3 regions of the Bacillus sp. GW823-FHT06A10 genome follow, and region 3 is predicted to be linked to each of the others. Evidence: riboswitches for the same ligand, from Rfam matches in the RefSeq annotation. Region 3 holds a riboswitch; each other region holds the start of a gene.
The links. Region 3 has a riboswitch for S-adenosylmethionine ahead of AC1Q8M_RS09400 (ECF-type riboflavin transporter substrate-binding protein). Riboswitches for the same ligand answer to the same signal wherever they lie in the genome.
Positions count from the first base shown of each region.

Region 1: another riboswitch for S-adenosylmethionine. It lies ahead of AC1Q8M_RS26240 (peptide ABC transporter substrate-binding protein); the one in region 3 lies ahead of AC1Q8M_RS09400 (ECF-type riboflavin transporter substrate-binding protein).
Region 2: another riboswitch for S-adenosylmethionine. It lies ahead of metI (cystathionine gamma-synthase/O-acetylhomoserine thiolyase); the one in region 3 lies ahead of AC1Q8M_RS09400 (ECF-type riboflavin transporter substrate-binding protein).

Region 1 covers NZ_JBXAHT010000006.1:46,055-54,063, forward strand. Annotated here, with positions in the region: gene modA (molybdate ABC transporter substrate-binding protein) at 1-465, shown strand, start outside; gene modB (molybdate ABC transporter permease subunit) at 471-1,145, shown strand; gene AC1Q8M_RS26220 (GRP family sugar transporter) at 1,446-2,297, shown strand; gene pnuC (nicotinamide riboside transporter PnuC) at 2,365-3,015, opposite strand; gene proC (pyrroline-5-carboxylate reductase) at 3,202-4,005, shown strand; gene AC1Q8M_RS26235 (aldo/keto reductase) at 4,007-4,840, shown strand; SAM riboswitch class I at 4,993-5,097, shown strand; gene AC1Q8M_RS26240 (peptide ABC transporter substrate-binding protein) at 5,230-6,870, shown strand; gene AC1Q8M_RS26245 (peptide ABC transporter substrate-binding protein) at 7,275-8,009, shown strand, end outside.
Region 2 covers NZ_JBXAHT010000002.1:578,246-586,254, reverse strand. Annotated here, with positions in the region: gene metH (methionine synthase) at 1-2,085, opposite strand, end outside; gene AC1Q8M_RS17795 (bifunctional homocysteine S-methyltransferase/methylenetetrahydrofolate reductase) at 2,085-3,917, opposite strand; SAM riboswitch class I at 3,988-4,097, opposite strand; SAM riboswitch class I at 4,301-4,411, shown strand; gene metI (cystathionine gamma-synthase/O-acetylhomoserine thiolyase) at 4,506-5,618, shown strand; gene metC (cystathionine beta-lyase) at 5,615-6,778, shown strand; gene AC1Q8M_RS17780 (cysteine hydrolase family protein) at 6,948-7,460, shown strand; gene AC1Q8M_RS17775 (ArsR/SmtB family transcription factor) at 7,894-8,009, shown strand, end outside.
Region 3 covers NZ_JBXAHT010000001.1:1,854,558-1,862,566, forward strand. Annotated here, with positions in the region: gene AC1Q8M_RS09375 (ATP-binding protein) at 1-426, shown strand, start outside; gene AC1Q8M_RS09380 (peptidoglycan D,D-transpeptidase FtsI family protein) at 661-2,787, shown strand; partial or broken gene lepB (signal peptidase I) at 2,864-3,394, shown strand; gene AC1Q8M_RS09390 (macrolide family glycosyltransferase) at 3,653-4,840, shown strand; gene AC1Q8M_RS09395 (aspartate/glutamate racemase family protein) at 4,932-5,612, opposite strand; SAM riboswitch class I at 5,766-5,881, shown strand; gene AC1Q8M_RS09400 (ECF-type riboflavin transporter substrate-binding protein) at 6,022-6,570, shown strand; gene AC1Q8M_RS09405 (ABC transporter ATP-binding protein) at 6,581-8,009, shown strand, end outside.

The DNA of each region.
Region 1 (8,009 bases), on a different contig from region 3:
GAAGGGAAAAATCTTCTTGGAAATGAACTAGTTCTAGTCATCCCTAAAGATAGTTCTCTTACAAAATTTCAAGATTTAAAAGATGAGAAAATCAAAAAAATTGCACTTGGTACACCTGAATCTGTACCTGCTGGAAAATATGCAAAAGCTTCTCTAACACACGAAAACCTTTGGAATGATGTTCAAAATAAAGTCGTATTTACAAAAGATGTTCGCCAAGTGTTAACATATGTAGAAACAGGGAATATCGATGCTGGTATCGTATACAAAACAGATGCTCTCATTTCAGATAAAGTAAAGATTGGTGAAACAGCAGCAGCTACTTCTCATGAGCCAATCCACTATCCTTTAGGTGTTATAAAGGAATCTAAACATAAGAAAGAGGCGACTTCATTTTATGAATATTTGCAGTCAAAAAATGCACAATCTATCTTTAAGAAATATGGATTTACAGTCCTGTCGTAATTACTATGAGCATTGATGCTATTATATCGCCTGTCTTTCTATCTTTAAGAGTAGCTGCGTGTGCCACTATTCTCGTTACAATTTTAGGGACGATTGTCGGGCGAGCACTAGCTCGCTCCTCATGGCGATATAAAGTACTATTAGAAACCATATTTTTATTACCAATGGTACTTCCACCAACTGTTATCGGCTTCTTTCTCATTATCATCTTTGGAAACAACAGCCCGATCGGAAGGTGGGTTGAATCATTATTTCAGCAGTCTATTATGTTCACATCTACCGCTGCGATCATCGCTTCTACAGTTGTTGCATTTCCGCTTATGTACCAATCAGCGAAAACGGGATTTTCTATCGCAAATGTACAAATTGAAGAAAGTGCTCGTGACCTTGGCGCAAGTGAATATCAAGTTTTTCTGCACGTTACACTTCCGCTCGCATTTCCTGCATTACTAAGCGGGATGATTTTGAGCTTTGTCCGCGCGCTCGGTGAGTTTGGTGCTACACTCATGTTTGCCGGGAATATCCCTGGTAAAACACAGACAATCCCGACTGCAATTTACATGGCCATTGACGCAAGTAATATGCAACTCGCCTGGACACTTGTGGTTATCACTATTAGTATGTCACTCCTATTTCTGCTATGTATTCAGCTTATTAACAAAAGAATTACTAACCCTTAAAGCAGCTTTTTTGGAAGCTGCTTCTTTATTTCTTAGGAAATAAAATATACCACCGGGAAATAACTGAATTTTACCTCTTATTTAAATATACATTTTATTTGAATTCACTTTCTAAAATAGGCAATTTCCTGTTATTATATGGAGGTGTTTCAAAAAATGAAGAAATGAAAACGCATTTATATCGTGAATTCTTCATCCTGTTTTAGCGATCGGTAATCTTCTACTCTATTAGTGGGGCATTACCGATCGTTAGAACGATATGTAACTATATTGGTATAGCAAACCGAAGGGAGTCTTGTAATGGACATTTTATTAGCGCTTCTTCCTGCAATTGCATGGGGAAACATCTTATTAGTAAGCGTAAAAATGGGCGGTGGTGCATATAGCCAAACGGTAGGTATGACAATCGGTGCTCTATTCTTCGCAACAATTATGTATGTATTTACTCAACCAGCTTTAACAATGACAGTCTTAATTGTTGGGTTTATTTCAGGTTTATTCTGGGCTTTAGGACAAGTAAACCAATTAAAAACAGTTGAAAAACTAGGTGTTTCAACTACCGTAACAATTTCTACTGGTATGCAACTTGTTGCAACTTCTATCTTTGGGGTTATCGCTTTCCGTGAGTGGACTACTACTACAACGATTATTCTGGGAACGATTGCAATCCTATTAATCGTAGTTGGTGTTGTATTCACATCACTAGATGATAAAGAAAATGCTCAGCCACCAGGACAATTGAAAAAAGGACTTCTTACTTTAATTGTTTCTACTTTCGGCTATCTTGTATATGTAATTATTATTCGTTGGTATAATATCGATGGTTGGTCTGCTATTTTACCACAAGCAGTTGGTATGTTTGTTGGTGCGGTTGTACTGACATCTAAACATAAACCATTTAACAAATATGCAATCCGTAATGCTTTATCTGGTTTACTATGGGGAACTGGAAACTTATTCTTACTTCTTTCATTACCACGTGTTGGAGTAGCAACAAGCTTCCCATTATCTCAAACTGGAATCGTTATCTCAACATTCGGTGCGATTGTATTCTTAGGTGAAAAGAAAACAAAACGTCAATTGATCTTTATTGCACTAGGTAGTGTTTTAATTATAGGCGGCGCTGTATTACTTGGTATGACAAAAGCATAATCTTATATTCTATTAGTAAACCCCTGAAGCATATGTGCTTCAGGGGTTTTTTAATTCTAATTATTTTCTAGATATAATTATTTGTATGTTCTTGCCCCTTATAATTGCTCTTCCACTCTAGCAAACCAGCTACACATATAAAGAGATTAATAATAGCTAATATTAGCATGACGTATAAACCAGTAGAAATATAAATTACAATGCTAACTACGTTATATAAAATCCATAAATGCCAGTTTTCTAATATTTTTCGACTTAACATAAATTGAGCCACTAGTCCCAATACGGCATTTAAAGCGTCTAAATATGGACTTGTTGACTCTAAATAACGGACTTGATAATAACCCCAACCAATCCAAGCAACTAAAATAAAACTTATATAAAAAGTCCACCCTTTCAAATCTAAACGAACTGTTGCTTTTACCTCTCCCTCCCCACTTCGTGCAATCCAATAATACCAACCATATACATTAAATATAAATTGAAAAGCGGCTAATACTGCCATTGCATATAAACCTTGTGTAATAAAAATGTATAAAAATACCGCAACAGTAATCATGCCAAATAAAAAGTTGGATACTTTTTCTCTCGCTAATAACCAAACATTAATGATCCCCATAATTGATGCGAAAATTTCAATATAACTCGATTGAATATACAATCCAACTAATACACAAATAATACTAGAAACAAGTAAAAAAAGTGGACTTCTAACCATATTTATCTCTCCCCAGATGTGTAATAAATTCCCTATCACCAGTATAAGGAATAGCCCTTTCCTTTACCATGAATTTCCACCTTCTCATTATCTATTCCATCTACGGTAAGTCTTTTCTTTTTACAAAATTCTCTTAAAGATGATATCGTTTTTATAACATATCTCTACTAGAAAGGAATAAAGGATATGCCTAACAAACATCGAATTTTATTTATTGGTGCTGGTCGTATGGCAGAAGCTATATTTTCCGGATTACTTAAAACAAGCAAAGAGTACATCGAAGAAATTATCATCTCTAACCGAAGCAACGTAGAAAAGTTAGAACAATTACAAAGGCGATATAATGTGTCTATTACAACGGATTGGAAGCAGCATATTACATCTGTTGATACGGTTGTTTTAGCAATGCCACCTTCTGCTCATGAAGGATTATTAGCTGAGCTATCTCCGTTAATATCAAATCAACTTGTCGTAACAGTAGCAGCTGGCATTGGACCATCTTATTTAGAAGCTAGACTCCCAAAAGGCACACCTGTTGCTTGGATTATGCCTAATACAGCTGCTGAAATTGGAAAGTCTATCTCCTTATATACAACGGGACAATCAGTAACCGAGATGCATCAAGAAACCCTGCAACTGCTTTTAAGAGGTATTGGTACTTCGCAACTTTGTACTGAGGAAGAAGTTCATCAGCTTACTGCAGTTACTGGAAGTGCACCAGCCTTCCTTTATTACTTTGCTGAAAGCTTAATTGAAGCAACAAAAAGTTATGGAGTCGATGAAGAAACCGCAAAACATCTTGTCATTCAAATGATTTCTGGCTCTGCTTCTATGCTCGAGCAAACGCAAAATCCAGCTAACCTCCGCGAACAAGTAACAACGCCAGGTGGTTCCACAGCTGAGGGTCTCAAAACTTTATACGAATATAATTTTTCAGAGGCAATTCAAAAAGCAGTAGAAGCAACAAACAAAAAAGCTAGGGGGAAATAATATGATTTTAACAAGTTTAAAAGACTATACAACATTACATAACGGTGTAAAAATGCCTTGGTTTGGTTTAGGTGTTTTTAAAGTAGAAGATGGTTCAGAAGTAATTGATTCTGTAAAAGCAGCAATTAAAAATGGCTACCGCAGCATCGATACTGCAGCAATCTATCAAAATGAAGAAGGCGTTGGACAAGCGATTCGTGAATCCGGTGTTTCACGTGAAGAATTATTTATTACCTCAAAAGTATGGAATAGCGATCAAGGATATGAAACAACACTTCAAGCATTTGAAACTACATTAGAGAAATTAGGTCTAGAATATTTAGATTTATATTTAGTACATTGGCCTGTAAAAGGGAAATATACTGAATCATGGAAAGCATTAGAAAAACTTTATAAAGATGGCCGTGTTCGCGCTATCGGCGTGAGTAATTTCCACATTCACCACTTACAAGACGTATTTGAAATTGCTGAAATTAAGCCAATGGTCAACCAAGTGGAATACCACCCACGTTTAGCACAAGAAGAGCTACATGCATTCTGTAAAGAACATACTATCCAGCTTGAAGCTTGGTCACCATTAATGCAAGGACAACTACTAGATAATCCAACGTTACAAGAAATTGCGACAAAATATAATAAATCAACTGCGCAAATTATTTTACGCTGGGATTTACAAAACGAAGTTGTAACAATCCCTAAATCAATTAAAGAACATCGCATTATTGAAAATGCAAACATCTTCGACTTTGAATTAAGTGCTGATGATATGAAAGCAATTCAAGCTTTAAATGAAGATTGTCGCGTTGGTCCAGATCCAGATAACTTTAACTTCTAAGCGAAAAACCACTGCCATATGCAGTGGTTTTTTCGTTTAAGAAAACTGAAAATTTAAACTATATTTCATTTGGTTGACACTTCATTATTCAAGGTGTAAGATTTTGAATTATCAAAGAAACACAAAAATTAATAAAATTTATTCGTTTACTCATTGTATCAAGAGAGGTGGAGGGACTGGCCCTTTGAAACCTCGGCAGCAGGTTCATTTTGAATACTGTGCCACTTCCTGCAAGCTTTATGCTTGAAAGATAGAATGAGGGACTTCGTTTATATACGGGTGCATAACTTGTACGTAAAAATCCCTCTTTCTCAATATGAAAAGAGGGATTTTTTATTTTTCATTTCCCTCATCATCATCCAAACTTAATTATTTAGGAGGAAAATCAAATGAAAAAGAAGTTTGTACCCGGTATTGCATCAGTTGTAGGAGTAAGTATTTTATTAACTGGTTGCGGTAGTTATAAAAACGAAGCAAGCGGAGCAAATGCAAAAGACGAGGCACCTAGCAAACAGGTTTTAAATTTATCTTCACCTACTGAAATACGAACAATGGATACGGCCCGTGCTACAGATACTGATTCTGGTCAAGTAATGAGAAACGTATTTGAAGGTTTGTATAATCTTGGTGAAGATAACAAACCTTTCCCTGGCGTTGCAAAATCTCATGAAGTAAGTGGCGATAAAACAAAATACACATTCCATTTGCGAGATTCAAAATGGTCAAACGGCACTCCTGTTACAGCGAAAGATTTTGTGTTCGCTTGGCAGAGAGCCGTAGATCCAGCAACAGCCTCTGAATATGCATTTCTATTCTTTGATATTAAAAATGCAACAAAAATTAACAACAAAGAACTTCCAGCCGACCAACTTGGTGTAAAAGCAGTTGATGACCATACGTTTGAGGTAGAATTGGAGCGTCCTGTTCCGTATTTTATTAGCTTAACAGCTTTCCCAACATTTCTACCAATTAACGAGGAATTCTTTAAAGCACAAGGTGATAAGTACGCTTTAGAAGATAATACAATCTTGTACAATGGAGCTTTTACACTAAGCGATTGGAAGCACGAACAAAGCTTTAAATTTAAGAAGAACCCTACCTATTGGGATAAAGATACTGTCAAACTAGAAGAAATCAATTTTAACGTCGTAAAAGAAAAATCAACAGAAGTAAATTTATTCGAGTCAAAACAATTAGATCGTATAAAACTAACATCTGACTTCGTTGATAAATATAAAAAAGATGCTAACTTTAAAGAACGTCCAAATGTAGGCGTACAATTTTTACGCATGAATCAACACAACAAAGTACTTCAAAACGTTTCTGCACGCCAAGCAATCGATCAAACAATTGATAGAAAATCCTTTGTAAATACGTTATTAAATGATGGCTCTACACCAACATTTGGTCTCGTTCCAAAAAACTTTGCAAAAGGACCTGAAGGAAAAGACTTCCGTACTGCAAACGGCGATTTAACAAAAGTTGATACAAAATCTGCACAAGAATTATGGAAAAAAGCTAAACAAGAGCTTGGTTCTGAAAAGATAACATTAGAATTATTAACGAGTGATGCTGACCTTGATAAGAAAACTGGTGAATTCTTAAAAGGGCAACTAGAAAAGAATCTAGATGGATTAACAGTAAATATAAAACCGCAACCGCGTAAGCAACAAGTTTCGCTTTTATTAAAAGGTGACTACGAAATCGGAATTGACGGCTGGAGCCCTGACTTTGCGGATCCAATTACATTCCTTGAGCTATTTACAACGAATAACCCTTATAACTTAGATCATTACTCTAATAAGGAATTCGATGAAACAATAGCAAAAGTGAAAACAACTTTAGCTGGTGATGAAAAAGCTCGCTGGGAAGCATTACTAGAATCCGAGAAAATATTATTTAAAGACTCTGTTATCGCTCCTCTTTACCAAAAAGGCGAATCTTATTTAGAACGTTCTTATGTGAAAGGAATTGTGCAAGTAGACTTTGCGGGTCAATTAAACTTCAAGTGGGCAAAAATTGAAAAATAAAGTAAAACCGTAATAAGTGGGGGTTCTTCATCCCCACTTATTATTAGCCCACACCAATTGTTTTTTTAGCAAAATATATTAAAAGCAGGTTCTCTCACACAAGAGAATCTACTTTTTTAATATATTATTCCAAGAAATTAACATTCTATTTTTATTATTGACATATAGTTCTTTCCAGTGTTAATATTCTAAATAATCAAAGAAACAAAATATTTCACCATCAAAATATAATGTCTACTAAGTTGAAACATATAACGATAGATTATAGCTCGACATGTATATACATATAGAACACCTGATTACCTATAAACAAATATTTATAATAGGTTCTATCTCCTTCTATAGCTACTTCAAGACATGGACATTATGACGTTACGAACAACACATTTAGGGAGGAACGAACAATGAAGAAAAAAGTTGTACCTGTTGTTGCATCTGTTTTAGGGGCAAGTCTATTACTAACTGCTTGCGGGGGAAATAAAGATAATGCAGGCGGAGCGAAAGCAAACGATAAAGTACCTGATAAACAAGCAATTAACTTATCATTCGCTTCAGAAATTCCAACAATGGATGTTGCAAAAGCAACGGATGGGGAATCCATGAATGTAATGCGCAATGTTTTTGAAGGTTTATATGCAATGGGAGAAGATAATAAACCGATTCCTGGTGTTGCTGAGTCGGTTGACATTAGTCCCGATAAAACAAAATATACATTCCATCTGCGTGATTCAAAATGGTCAAACGGTACTCCTGTTACAGCAAAGGACTTCGTCTTTGCTTGGCAACGTGCCGTAAATCCTGATACAGCAGCTGAATACGCATTCTTATTCTTCGATGTACAGAATGCGAAACAAATAAACCAAAAACAATTACCAATTGATCAACTAGGGGTCAAAGCTGTTGATGACAAAACGTTAGAAGTACAACTAGACCGTCCTGTTCCTTACTTCTTAAGCTTAACGACATTCTCAACATTCTTGCCAATTAATGAAGAGTACTTAAAGTCTCAGGGCGATAAATACGGTTTAGAAACAAATCATTTAATTTACAACGGTGCTTTCACATTAGATAACTGGAAACACGAACAAAGTTTCCAATTGAAGAAAAACCCTAACTATTGGGATGCTAAAACGGTAAAA
Region 2 (8,009 bases), on a different contig from region 3:
TGGCTCTAAATAACTTACAGCAGCTTTCATACTTTCGGCACTTTGCAATACTTCAGCAACAATAAGTTCATTATTATTAAATAGTCGTCCTACCTCATCCATCCCTGTCATAAGCGGACCGTTAATAATATCAAGAGGTTTTCTTCCTTCTTCAAGTGCAAGACTTAAATCCTCGTGTAATCCTTGTTTCGTACCTTCTACAATATAATTTGCTAGTCGTTCATCTAGCGTTAACGTTTCTTGCACAACGACATCTTTCTTTTTAGCGACTCGGTAAAAGTTTGTAAATTCTTCTAACGTCTCTTTCGTCGTTTCAAACAGTAATGCATCTGCAAGGTGTTTTTCTTCCTCTGGAATCGACGCATAGCGTTCTAATTTTTCCGTATTAACAATCGCGTAATCTAATCCAGCCTTCGTAGCATGATATAAAAAGACGGAATTCAATACTTCACGTCCAGCCGGTGGTAAACCAAATGATATGTTACTTACACCTAAAATCGTTAAACACTCTGGTAACGCTTCTTTAATAAGGCGAATGCCCTCTATAGTCGCTGCCGCTGAACCAATATATTCTTCATCACCTGTCCCTACTGGAAACACAAGTGCATCAAAAATAATATCTGACGGGCGTATCCCATATTTCGTCGTTAATAATTCGTAACTTCTTTTTGCAATTTCTAATTTTCTTTCAGCACTTACTGCCATACCATCTTCATCGATTGTACCAACTACAATTGCAGCACCATACTTACGAAGAAGCGGTGTTACCTTTTCAAAACGCTCTTCTCCATCTTCTAAATTAATAGAGTTGATAACAGCTTTTCCTTGAATATAAGTAAGTGCTCTTGCCATAACATTTTCATCCGTTGAATCAATCATAATCGGTACTTTTAACACTTTCGTAACTTCTGTCAAAAATTTCTCCATATCTTCTATTTCATCACGATCAGGATCTGCCATACAAATATCAATAATATGAGCATTTTTCTTCACTTGCGCTCTTGCCACTTCAGCAGCCTCTTCAAATTTCCCTTCTGCTACTAATCGTTTAAATTTACGTGATCCAATAACATTCGTTCTTTCACCTACAAATAACGGTCTCATAGACTCATCATATTGCAGTGCCTCTAATCCACTAATTCCATGTCCTTCTCTCTCATGATGGTCACGAGGCTTAAGAGATGCTAGTGCTTCTTTCATTGCTTTTATATGTTCTGGTGTCGTGCCACAACAACCACCGATAATATTAACCCATCCTTCTTCAGCAAATCGCTTCACCTTTTCAGCGAGAGAAGATGGAGACTCATGGTAATGTCCATCTTCATCAGGAAGACCTGCATTTGGATAACAAGAAATGTAACACTCCGATAAATCAGATAGTGAACGAATATGGTCCCTCATAAACTCCGGACCAGTCGCACAATTTAACCCAACAGATAATGGTTTCATATGTTCTACTGATAAATAAAAAGCTTCAATTGTTTGCCCAGCCAGAGTCGTTCCCATTGGCTCAATCGTTCCTGAAATCATAATAGGAACCGTTTTTTTCAGTTCTTCAAAAGCAGCTTGAATTCCAATATAAGCTGCTTTCACGTTACGCATATCTTGACTCGTCTCAACGAGTAATACATCAACTTCTCCTTTTAATAATCCTCGTGCCTGCCTTGTATAAGCCTCAATCAATTCTTCAAAAGTCACACCACCAGTAACACTAATTGCTTTCGTTGTTGGTCCCATCGCTCCCGCAACATATACTTCCTTACCGCTTTCTTTAACAGCTTGCTTCGCCAAAAGTGCTGCCTTTTCATTTAGTTCTTCATCTAAATGAGACAGCTCATAATCACTTAGTACAATATTCGTTGCCCCAAATGTATTTGTTTCAATAATATCCGCTCCAGCTTCAATATAAGCTTTATGAATCTTTAAAATAACGTCTGGTCTTGTTTCTACTAAATATTCATTACAGCCCTCGTACTCTTCTCCTCCGAAATCTTCAGCAGTTAAATCCTCTTGCTGAATCATTGTTCCCATTGCACCATCTAATATTAAAATGCTATTTTGTAATTTTTCTTCTATACACTTCATCAATTAATACCTTCTTTCACTTCTTGCTTTTCTCTTACATATTTAACAAGATGTTCTGTAATTTCATATTTTAAAAATGGTGTAATAAGATAAATACCATTAAAATATTTCATCGCTGCGTCGATCAATTCTTGCGAAATGCGAATCCCTTCCTCAATTGCCGCCTCTTTCGTTTCGTGTCCATCCATTCTCTCTCTTATTTCTTCTGGAAGAGTAATACCCGGTACCTCAAAATGAAGAAAATCTGCATTCCGCTTACTTACTAACGGCATAATTCCAATAAAAATAGATTGTTCCAAATGCTTTGTCGCTTCATACACTTCTTCAATTAACGCGATATCGTAAATTGGCTGAGTTAAAAAATATTCCGCTCCAGCATCTATTTTTCGTTCCATTCGCTTAACCGCTGCTTTTAAGTGCCTCACGTGAGGATTAAATGCGCCGCCTACAGAAAACCTTGTCGCCGGTCCAATTGATTTCCCTAAAATTGAACGTCCATCGTTCATTTCTTTAATCATTTTAATGAGCTCAATAGAGGACAAATCGTATACAGAAGTTGCACCAGGAAAATCACCAACGCGCGCTGGATCACCAGTTAAAGCTAACACTTCTTCCATCCCTAACGCCGATAAACCTAACAAATGAGATTGTAGTCCAATGACGTTATGATCCCTACACGTTAAATGTGTCAATACCGGGATATCATGCTTCGTTAATAACGCACCCATTGCCATATTAGAAATACGAGGCGATGCTAATGAATTATCTGCTAGAGTAATAGCATCTGCTCCCGCTCTTTTTAAAGCTCTTGCTCCTTCAAAAAACCGCTGTGTATCTAACGTTTTCGGTGGATCTAATTCCACTACAACTGTCGTTTGTTTTTTCGCTTTCTCTGCTAGAGTGACGTGAGCCTTCGAACGTTTCTCATGCGTATGAACAACTTTCGGCCTTTGAATGGTGTCTTTTTCTATTACAGGTGTAACATTCGCAACAGCGTGCTTCATACTTTGAATATGTTCTGGAGTCGTACCACAACAACCACCTAATAACCGAATACCTTGCTCAATAAATCTCGGCGTCATCGCCTCAAAATAAGCTGGGCTTCCCTCATATACGTAACGTCCCTCCACATAATTCGGGAGACCTGCATTTGGGTATGCTGATAAATAGCCATTTTGCGGAATCGATATCATTTTGAAAGCCTCCGTCATATGAAGCGGCCCTAGTTGACAATTTAATCCAACAACATTTGCACCGTAATCTATAATTTGCTTTAATATTTCATTAACATCATTTCCATTTTGAGTCGTACCTGCTTCATGTAACGCTAATTGAGCAACAATTGGAATGTTCGTTTGCTTACGCAATACTTTAACAGCATGAAGTAATTCAAATTCATCGTAAAAAGTTTCTAATAGTAATCCATCAACCTGTTCTTCTAGTAAAGCCCCTGCCTGTTCAAGTAGCATAAACTCCCTTTCCATATCAGTCGTTGTAACGGCTCCGATATGTTTCATACCACCAATTGTTCCTAAAATTGCATTTTTATCTGTAACAGATGCTTTCGCCAGTTTTACTGCCGCTCTATTAATTTCTGTAACTTGATTTTCTAAGCCGTACATACGTAATTTCGCCTCATTTGCTCCATACGTATTCGTTTGAATTACATCTGCTCCAGCAGCTACATATTGTTTATGAATCGATATAATTAAGTCTGGATCCGATACATTCAATTCTTCAAAGCTACTTTGCAAGCCATGTGAATGCAATAACGTCCCAACCGCACCATCACCTATTACAATTCCTTTTGATAATAAATCTAGTAATTTCACGAATCTCCCTCATTTCTATCAATATAAAAACCCCCTCTTCACTTTGAAGAGGGGGACATAATCGTTCCTCCTCTTATTATGCAAAACATTCGTTTTGCAGGTATTAGCACCGTTTCAAACATTTCGTTTGAAGGTTGCCGGGTTTCACAGGGCCTTTCCCTCCACCGCTCTCAATAAGAGTTGTCTTTATTATTTTATTTATGTAGCTAAAAGGAAATGCGTTCCCCTTTTAACAATGTTTGTTAATTTTTTAATAAATTTAGCATGCACAAAAGTAAAAGTCAATGACACTTGCGGAAAAATAAAAATTTTTCAAAATAAAGTTGCAATTCAATTATCTTTTGTTGTAAAGTTAAAAACATAATAAAAATTTCATACGAACATTCTTATCTAGAGAGGTAGAGGGACTGGCCCTGTGACGCCTCAGCAACCATTAACATTTTGTTAATAAGGTGCTAATTCCAGCAAATTGTGAAAGATTTGACAGATGAGAAGAAGACTCTATTCAAACCGAAAGCCTTCTTCTTAGAAGGCTTTTTTTATTTTATATTCACTTAATGTTTCAATTTAAAAAGGAGGAATTTTCACATGTCAACAATCGAAACAAAACTAGCACAAATCGGCAATCGCAGTGAAACTACAACTGGAACGGTTAATCCACCAGTTTATTTCTCAACCGCTTATCGTCATGAAGGAATTGGTAAATCTACTGGCTTTGACTATTCACGAACTGGCAATCCAACTCGAGGTCTTTTAGAACAGGCAATCGCAGACTTAGAATATGGCGAACAAGGTTATGCCTGTAGTTCAGGGATGGCGGCTGTTCTCCTCGTCCTTTCTCTATTCCGCTCTGGAGACGAACTTATTGTATCTGAAGATTTATACGGTGGAACGTATCGATTATTTTCTGAACATGAAAAAAAGTGGAATGTTCGATGTAGATACGTAAATACACAGTCTATTAAACAAATTGAGCAAGCTATCACAACTGAAACGAAGGCTATTTTCATAGAAACTCCAACTAATCCATTAATGCAAGTTACTGATATTGCTGCTGTCGCAACTGTAGCGAAAAGGCACGGACTACTTCTTATTGTAGACAACACATTCTACACACCTTATATACAGCAACCATTAACAGAAGGTGCTGACATTGTACTTCACAGCGCAACGAAATATTTAGGGGGACATAACGATGTACTAAGCGGACTTGTCATTGCAAAAGGAAAGGAACTTTGTGAAGACATCGCTCATTATCATAATGCATCAGGTGCAGTTTTAAGCCCATTTGACTCATGGTTATTAATTCGCGGTATGAAAACGTTAGCGCTTCGCATGAGACAGCATGAAGAAAATGCGAAAGCAGTTGTTGCATATTTAAATGATGAAGACGGGGTGACAGATGTATTTTATCCTGGAAGAGGCGGCATGATTTCATTTCGCCTTAAAGATGAAGCTTGGATTAATCCATTCTTACAATCTTTATCCTTAATTACATTTGCCGAAAGTCTTGGTGGTGTAGAAAGTTTAATGACTTATCCAGCAACGCAAACACATGCTGATATTCCTGAAGAAATTAGAACAGCAAACGGTGTATGTAATCGTCTTCTTCGATTCTCCGTTGGCATTGAAAATAGTAACGATTTAATTCAAGACTTAAAGCAAGCCATTAAACTTGTAAAAGAAGGTGTAAGAATATGAGTTATTCTATAGATACACTCTTACTACACAACCAATATAAACATGACTCGCAAACAGGAGCTGTGAACGTTCCTATCTATAACACATCAACTTTTCACCAGTTTGATGTAGATACGTTCGGAAAATATGACTATAGCAGGTCAGGAAATCCAACTCGTGAAGCTCTTGAAGATATCATTGCTTTATTAGAAGGTGGAACAAAGGGATTCGCCTTTGCATCAGGCATTGCAGCGATTTCCACTGCATTCCTCCTTCTTTCACAAGGTGATCACGTACTCATTTCAGAAGATGTATACGGAGGCACTTACCGAGTGATAACTGAGGTACTCTCCCGTTACGGTGTTTCACATACATTTGTTGATATGACCAATTTAGAAGAAATAAAACAAAACATGAAACCAAATACAAAGCTCTTTTATGTAGAAACACCTTCTAACCCACTTTTAAAAGTGACAGATATTCGCGAGGTTTCTAAACTCGCAAAATCTATTGGCGCTCTTACTTTTGTTGATAATACATTTTTGACACCACTATTCCAAAAACCACTTGAACTTGGAGCTGATGTCGTTCTTCATAGTGCTACAAAATTTATTGCTGGTCATAGTGATGTTACTGCCGGATTAGCAGTAGTAAAAGATGCCGAACTCGCTCAAAAGCTTGGATTTTTACAAAATGCATTCGGTGCTATTTTAGGACCTCAAGATTGTTCTCTCGTACTTCGCGGTCTAAAAACATTGCACGTACGCCTCGAGCATTCAGCTAAAAATGCCAATAAAATCGCACATTATTTACAAGAGCACGCTAAAGTACAAAATGTCTATTATCCGGGATTACAAACACATCTCGGATTTGATATTCAACAATCTCAAGCAACATCAGCTGGAGCGGTCTTATCGTTTACTTTGCAGTCAGAAGATGCACTCCGCCAATTTTTATCAAAAGTAAAATTACCTGTTTTTGCAGTTAGTTTAGGAGCTGTAGAGTCAATTCTTTCTTATCCAGCAAAAATGTCACATGCAGCACTGTCGCAAGAAGCTCGTGATGAAAGAGGAATCTCTAATTCATTACTTCGGTTATCAGTCGGTCTTGAAAATGTTAACGATTTAATATCCGATTTTGAAAATGCCCTTTCTTATGTAGAAGAACCTGTAAATGCATAGAGAAAAAGAAGATATGAGATTAGGTTTTCATATCTTCTTTTTCTGCGTTTTAGTTATATTCATTTGAATTTCTTCTTTTCTTATAGTCCATAAAAAAATAAAAGTATATCATCTATTTCTAAATAAGGGATTAATTGATATATTAAGAAATAAAAAAGGGGTAAAAATAATGGATACTTGTGCAGATATTTTAATCGTTATCGATTTACAAAATGGCGTATGTTATGGCGGAGAGCATTTATTTGATTTACAGAACTTACTAACAAAAGTAAATAAAAGAATTTCTTCATACAGAAAATCAAATAAACCAATCCTTTTTGTTCAACATTGTGATGATGATTTAGTACCCGAGAAAGAACTTTGGGCTATTCATACCGATCTTGATGTTCAAGAACAAGATTTTTTTGTAAGAAAAACACATGCAAATTCATTTTATAAAACAAACTTAAAAGAAATTTTAGATCAATTATCTGTAAATCGCATTGAATTTTGCGGTGCCCAAACAGAGTACTGTATGGATGCTACGATTAAGTTTGCCCACGGACTGGGATACGAAAACTTTATGGTACAGAAAACAACCTCTACGTTGAATAATCCTTTTATGTCCGCAAAAGAGACAATTGATTTTTACGAGAACATATGGAATCACAGATTTTTAACGTTGCTAAAAGATGAATTTTAGAATAAATGACTAATGACTTGATTATCCTAAGATTTATCAGCCGTAATCAAATATTTCATTATCACCATAAAGAAGCGAATTACATTCAGCTTCTTTTCTTTTAACCTGTTTTATATTCTATATATATCATTATAATTCCTTTGTCATATTATTTTAAAAATTTCGTATATTCATTTGAAAGAATAAGAAAATCATGATAAAATTGTGTTACAAATATATCTATATCTTTCAATTTTTAAAACGCATCGAAATTTTCACCCAAAAATGTCATTTTACAAAAACGTGCTAATTTACCTATTTTATTTACATCATGGTCTCTTTTCTTACAATTTCTTTACTTTAGGACTTTTTTTCTGCAACAACTATTTTCTTTTCTTTAAATTTTTGGTATGTATAGTATGGTATAATAGCTCACACGGAGGTGGAAAAGAACATGTTAGAAACCTTTCAAAAAGAATTAGAACTATATGAAAGTAATGCAGAATTATTAAAAGTGCTGGCTCATCCTGTTCGTTTATGTATCGTAAAAGGATTAATTGAGCGCGGTCC
Region 3 (8,009 bases):
GAACTTTTTACGGGTGACAAAGATATAATTATTGAATGCTCAGAAAATCAATTGAAACAAGTATTTATTAATATTTTGCAAAATTCAATCGAAGCTATGCCAAATGGTGGGGGAATTTCAATTCACATAAAAGAAATAAATGATGATGGTGTCATTATTCATGTAATAGATGAAGGAATAGGAATACCTGAAGAAAGAATTAAGAGATTAGGTGAACCTTTTTATAGTACGAAAGAAAAAGGGACTGGTATTGGATTAATGTTAAGTTATAAAATTATTGAAAGTCATCAAGGGACAATTAGTATCATGAGCGAGGTTGGGGTCGGGACAACAGTAACTATTTACTTACCGAAAGTACTAAATAAACAATCTCTTTCTAATTGTGACGACAAATGTATAGCGATACGCATTAGTAGTAATTCTTAAATCAATTAATACCCAATAACAAAGCGATTAGTGAAAACTAAGCTTTTTGTTATTGGGTATTTTTTATATTTAATTTAGTAAACTTTACCTTTTCTTTACCTTTGTTTTAATTTCTATTAAGTTTTAAACATTATATTAATATTTGTACAAAGCAATGTATAGAAATTGTACATTACTTTTAATATAGAAATGTGATTATTATTTGAAATATTGTAAGGAGGAGATTATGACAAGGTGAAAAAGCAAGAGAAGAAAAGTGGTAGAGTAGTACCTCTCCGGTTAAATATTTTATTCCTTTGTGTATTTTTATTATTTTCTGGCATTATTATTCAGTTAGGGAAAGTGCAAATTTTTGATGGAGAAACATATAAAAATGAAGTAGAGAAGAGAGAAAATGCAACCGTGGGCCTTTCTGTACCACGTGGGAAAATATTTGATCGTGAAGGAAATCCAGTAGTTGATAATAAGTCTTTACGTACGATTACATATACAAAGGTGAAAGGTGTAAAACAAGAAGAAATATTAAAATCAGCAAGACAACTTGCAGATATTATTGAAATGCCACAAGAAGATATAGATAAGTTAACTGAGACTGATAAGAAAGACTTTTGGATGCAATTAAATCCAGAACTTGCTCAAGACTTAGTATCAAAAAAAGAAATAGATAAGTTCCGAGATAAGGATATTACCGGAAAAGAGCTAGACAAAAAAATAGAAGATTTAAAAAGGAAACGCGTTACAGATAAAAATCTTCAAGAACTAACGGCTAAAGATATAGAAGTGTTAGCTATTAAAAGTAAAATGACCTCAGGTTTTCAAATGGCACCTCAAATTATTAAAAAGGACGTTAGTGAACAGGAATATGCGGTGATTAGTGAAAATTTAGCGAACCTTCCAGGAGTAGACGCATCAGTTGATTGGGAGAGAATCTATGTAAATGATGGATTATTCCGTTCTGTCCTTGGTAACGTTTCAAATGCTGATGAAGGATTGCCACGTGAACGATTAGATTATTATTTAGTGCGTGATTATAGCCGAAATGATAGGGTCGGCAAAAGTTATATCGAACAGCAATACGAAGATGTACTTCATGGTACAAAAAAAGAAGTAAGAAGCATTGCTGATAAACAAGGAAATACTATTAGAACGGAAACGGTTTCGGAAGGAAAAAGCGGTAAAAATTTAACTTTAACCATAGATATGGAATTGCAAAAAAAAGTAGAGGAGAGCATAGAAAAAATATTAAAACAATATAAAGGATCAGAATCAATGTTAGACCGTGCTTTCGTAGTGATGATGAATCCTAAAAATGGCCAAGTATTATCAATGGCTGGGAAAAGGCTTGTAGAAAAAGATGGGAAAATGGAAGTAGAAGATTATGCTTTAGGCACGCTGACAAGTTCATATGAGCTTGGATCAACGGTTAAAGGTGCGACAGTGTTAACAGGGTTTGAAACAAATGCAATAACTCCTGGAACACATTTTTATGATGCACCTATGAAGTTTAAAGGAACTAAGGAAAAGAAGTCTTGGAAAAATTTTGGTGATATAGACGATCTAAGAGCGTTACAAGTTTCTTCAAACGTTTATATGTTTAATATAGCATTAAAAATTGCTGGTGTGGATTATGTGAAAAATAGTTCACTAGATATTAAACAAGAATATTTTGATAAAATGAGATATTATTTCAGGCAATTTGGACTAGGTGTACAAACTGGTATTGATTTACCGAATGAAACTGCAGGACAAATTGGAAGAAAAGATAATCAGCCTGGTTTCTTATTAGATTATTCTATTGGACAATATGATACATATACACCACTTCAGCTTGCACAATATATTTCGACTATCGCAAATGGAGGGTATCGAATGAAACCACAAATTGTTCAAGAGATTAGAGAACAAACCGTTCAAAAAGATGAGGTTGGTAAAGTAGTACAATCAATAGAACCCGTTGTTTTAAATAGAATCGATATGAAACAAGAATATATTAATCAAGTAAAAGAAGGATTTAGAAAAGTATTTCAAGAAGGAGATGGAACGGGAGTAAGAGCGTTCCAAAAAGCACCATATAAACCAGCTGGTAAAACAGGGACCGCACAAACTGTATATGGTGGAGAAAATGAAATTGGGCGAAATGCGAAAGGCGATCGTAGAGAATGTTATAACTTAACATTAGCTGGATATGCGCCATATGATGATCCAGAAGTAGCATTTTCTGTTGTAGTACCGTGGGTTGAAAATGATAAATCGGGCATTAACTCCGATATTGGAAAAGAAGTTTTAGATGCTTATTTTGATTTGAAAAATAAGCGACTAACTGGTGAAGCGCCAAAAACAGATGCCTCTAAAGAGAATTAAAATGGAAGAAACGTCTCTAGCATTCATGTGAACTAGAGGCGTTTTTATCTGGGAATAGATTAGAAATGAGGTATATATGAAGCTGTTTATTCTAAAATATTGGAGGAACATATGTAGCTACATCTTAATTATAATAGGGGTTATTTTTATTAATAAGTCCTTTTTATTTTGTATGGTAGAAGGAATTTCGATGCAACCTACTTTGAATGAAAAAGATTATATACTTGTTAATAAGGTAAACGTCTGTTTATCGTCTTTTCATCATGGAGATGTTGTCATTATAAAAAAATAAGACGAGCCTACTTACTATGTGAAACGAATTATTGGATTATCGGGGGATAATATACAACTAAAAAAGGATGAGGTATTTATTAACGGTAAAAAGCGTGATGAGTCGTATATAAATTTAGATATGTCACAAGTATCCAATCGTTTTTCAAATTTTAGAGAAATAAAAGTTCCTACGCATAAATTATTTGTGTTAGGTGATAATCGTAATCATAGTAAAGATAGTAGGAATACACTTGGACTTATTGATGAGTCAAATATAATAGGTAAAGTAGAAATGGTATTTTATCCATTTGATCATATAAAATGGATAAAATAATTCTATTAACTATTCACGTTTTATAAAATCAATCATATATTAATAGCATAGGACAAGCAGAAAAGCTTGTTCTAACCTCACAGAACACTCCTTATCACGGTTAGGCATCTACATAGGTAGATGCTTTTTTTATGGTGATGACTGAAAATTATTTATCAATATAATGTAGCAAGCATATTAGGACTATTAGGGGAAGATTACTTGTACAAATAACAGTATGCTTAATTAAAACAATGAAATGTAAGGAGTGAGGAATAAGTGCTAAATATTTTAGTAGTTAATTTTCCAGCAGAGGGGCATGTAAACCCTACATTAAATTTAGTAAAAGCCTTGACTGAACGAGGGGATAATGTACATTATATTACAACGGCAAACTTTAAGGATAGAATTGAAGATTTAGGAGCTACTGTACATACTCATCCGGATCTATTAAAAGAGATTTCTATTGATGCTGAAACCTCATCTGGGTTAAATGCTTTCTTTCATGTGCATGTTCAAACTTCTTTATATATATTAGAAATTACGAAACAATTATGTGAAAGTATAAATTTTGATTTCGTAATTTATGATATATTTGGCGCAGGAGAGTTAGTAAAGGAGTATTTACAAGTTCCAGGTGTAGTGTCCTCACCTATATTTTTAATTCCGCCAGAATTTTTGAAGACATTACCTTTTCATCCAAATGCAGATATGCCATTCCAACCAGAGGAAATCTCTGAAAAATTACTAAATCAGATGGAACATAAATTTGGAGTAAAACCAAAGAATAATCTTCAATTTATGAATAATAAGGGTGATGTTTGTCTCGTATACACAAGTTGTTATTTCCAACCTAATAGCGAATCGTTCGGGGAAAATAACATTTTTATTGGACCGAGTATTTCAAAGCGTAAAACAAATATAAAGTTTCCACTGGAATCACTTAAAGAAAAGAAAGTTATTTATATTTCAATGGGAACACTGCTTGAAGGACTCGAACCATTCTTTAATACTTGTATTGATACTTTTTCAGATTTTGATGGGATAGTTGTAATGGCAATTGGTGATAGAAATGATATTTCTAAAATTAAGAAAGCACCAGATAATTTTATAATTGCTCCATACGTACCTCAATCAGAAATATTAAATGAAGCAGATGTTTTTATTACACATGGCGGTATGAATAGCGTACACGATGCCATTCATTATAATGTCCCATTTGTAATAATACCGCATGATAAAGACCAGCCTATGATAGCGCAAAGACTAACTGAGCTTGAAGCGGCACATAGACTATTGAAAGAACATGTTAATGTGCACACTTTAAAAGAGGCCGTAACAGATGTTCTTTCAAATGAAAAGTATAAACATGGTATAAGAAAACTTAATGATAGCTTTTTAGAATGTGGTGGTTCAAAAGAAGCAATTGCAGTTATTGAATCTCTTTTAAATAAAGTAAAACTTTAATCGGTAGGGATTTTACTACCCATAAATAGCGGGATAAATAGTCGTAACTGTATACAAGCATAGAGGTTCTCACCTTTATGCTTGTATATTCTTATCCAGCAAATTGCACAGCAGTATTTGCATGTAAAAAAGCAGTATCAAAAACGGGAACAGTAAGATCATTTTGGGAGATGAGTAAAGGTATTTCAGTACAGCCTAATAATATACCTTCAGCGCCGTTTTGAATTAATGATTTTGTAATTTGTAATAACTTTTCTTTAGATGTTTCTGAAATGATCCCTCTACTTAATTCATCTAATATGACATGGTGGATAAAGGTTCTTTCCTCTTCATTTGGGATAATTGTCTTAATGTTATATTTCGCTAATCGTGATTTATAGAAATCTTGCTCCATCGTTTGTTTTGTTCCTAATAGTCCGATACGTTTTATATTCTGTTCTACCATTTCTTTAGCACTTACATCACCAATGTGAAGAAGCGGGATAGATATTGCTTGTTCTACCTCCTCGGCAAATAGATGTACAGTATTTGAACACATTAATAAACATTCAGCCCCAGATTTTTCAACTTTCTTTGCAACTGTAACTAGTTCATTTTTCACTTCTTCATATTGATGGTTTTGTAATAAAGTAGTTACTTCACCAAAATCCATACTATATAAAACTAACTTTGCATTTTGATCGTATTGAGAGAGTGTAAGTGTATTAATATGTTTATAGTATAATGATGTAGATTCCCAACTTAATCCTCCAATCAAACCAATAACTTTCATAATGCATTCCTCCCGAAACGATTTTGAATTTATTATTTCATAATTCCGATAAGAATACAATGATTTAAATGATCTATTTAACAAAAAATAAAAATAGTAAGAAAAGTGTTGAAATTTACATTCTTTAGTGCCATAATACGAATTACAAATTAATACTTATCCAGAGAGGTGGAGGGAACGGCCCTAAGAAACCTCAGCAACCCCTATGTAATTTTATAGGAAGGTGCTAATTCCGCAGAGGACACGATGTGTTTTTTGAAAGATAAGAGGATTCTTGAACGTGAAAGAAAATGACCTCTTATGTAAGAGGTCATTTTTTTGTTGTATAGAAAGGGAGTGTCGATGCATAATTCATTTTTAAATTAAATATAGAGTAATAAAAGTTGACTAATATGAGAGGGGAATTGTCATGAACAAATTATCAACAAAGTTAGTAGTAGCAATCGGTATTGGAGCAGCATTATACGGGATATTAGGACTTTGGGGATTTTCTATTGCACCGAATACATTTATTAAACCAGCATTAGCTATATTAACTGTTTTTGGAGCATTATTTGGTCCAGTGGCAGGACTGTTAATCGGACTTATCGGTCATACCGTAACAGATACGATTGCTGGCTGGGGTATTTGGTGGGGCTGGGTTATTAGTTCAGGGATTATTGGATTTTCAATGGGTCTTATTCAAAAAAGAGTTGGCTTTAGTGTGAAAAACGGGTCGTTTAACAAGGGGGATATTTCTTATTTAGCAATTACTGGGCTAGTTGGTATTGTCATTGCTATTATATTTGCTGGGGCATTCGATATTATTGTGATGGGAGAACCATTTGACAAAATTATTATCCAAGTATTAGGAGCAACAATTTCCGATGTTATCGTTTTCTTAGTAGTTGGATTGCCACTTACAATTGGCTTGGCAAAATCTAATAAGAAACATACACATTTAAAAATTGAAAAGTAGGGATGTTAACATGAAACCAATTATTTCGTTTGAACAATTCACCTTTCAATATGGGCATGCTGCGCAGCCTACTTTAAGTGATATTACCTTTCATATATACCCTGGGGAAAAAGTACTAATTGCTGGACGAAGTGGTTCAGGAAAGTCGACATTAGCTCATTGTATAAATGGGCTAATCCCATTTTCTTACGAAGGGACTAGTACAGGTAACGTTTTAATTGCCGGTAAAGACCCGAGGGAAGGAAGTATTTTTGAACAAAGTAAGCAGGTAGGAACAATTTTGCAAGATCAAGATGCTCAATTTATTGGTCTGACAGTAGAAGAAGATGTAGCTTTTTATTTAGAAAATGAATGTGTAAAGCAAGACGACATGAAAAAGATTGTTTCGGACTCATTAAGAAAGGTGAAGATGCATACGTTTCATAAACAAAGTCCACATGAATTATCAGGAGGTCAAAAGCAAACAGTTTCTCTAGCGGGTTTATTAACAACAAATGCGGATATATTATTGTTCGATGAACCGTTAGCTAATTTAGATCCACTAAGTGCCTTACATACGATAAAACTTATGAAAGATATACATGAACAATATAATAAAACGATTGTTATTATTGAACATAGAATAGAAGAAATTTTAAACCTGGATTTAGACAAAGTTATATTAATTGATGAAGGTAAAGTCATTGCGATAGGAACACCAAAAGAAATCTTAGCGTCAAATATATTACCACGTATCGGCTTAAGAGAGCCTATTTACATCGAAGCATTAAAGAGATTACATTTTGATAGTAATAATGACGTAATATATCCAATGGAAAACCTTCAAAAAGAAAAGGTAAGCAACGTTATAAAAGAGTGGATGGAGAAACAAGTCATATTAAAAGGGAATACTAAAAACAAGGAATTACTTAAAGTGGAGAATTTATCATTTTCATACTCTAATAAACAAAAAGTATTAGAAAATGTAAACCTTTCAATATATGAAGGAGAAATTGTGGCACTGTTAGGGCATAATGGAGCAGGGAAATCAACATTAGCTCATAGTCTTATAGGCATAAACAAAATGAAAAATGGGAAAATTTTGTTAAAAGGTGAAGATATTAGTTCTTGGTCTATTCGTAAACGTGGGGAAATCATATCTTACGTGATGCAAAATCCAAATCATATGATTACACAGCCTACTGTTTTTGAAGAAGTTTCATTTACATTAACATTACATAATTTTTCTAAGGAAGAAATTAAGAATAGAGTAGAAGGAATTTTAAAAATTTGTGGTTTATATCCATTTCGTAATTGGCCAATTCAAGCACTAAGCTATGGGCAAAAAAAGAGATTAACAATCGCATCTGTATTAACAACAAATCCTAAACTTATCATATTAGATGAACCAACAGCGGGACAAGATTATTATCACTATAAACAATTTATGTCTTTTATTA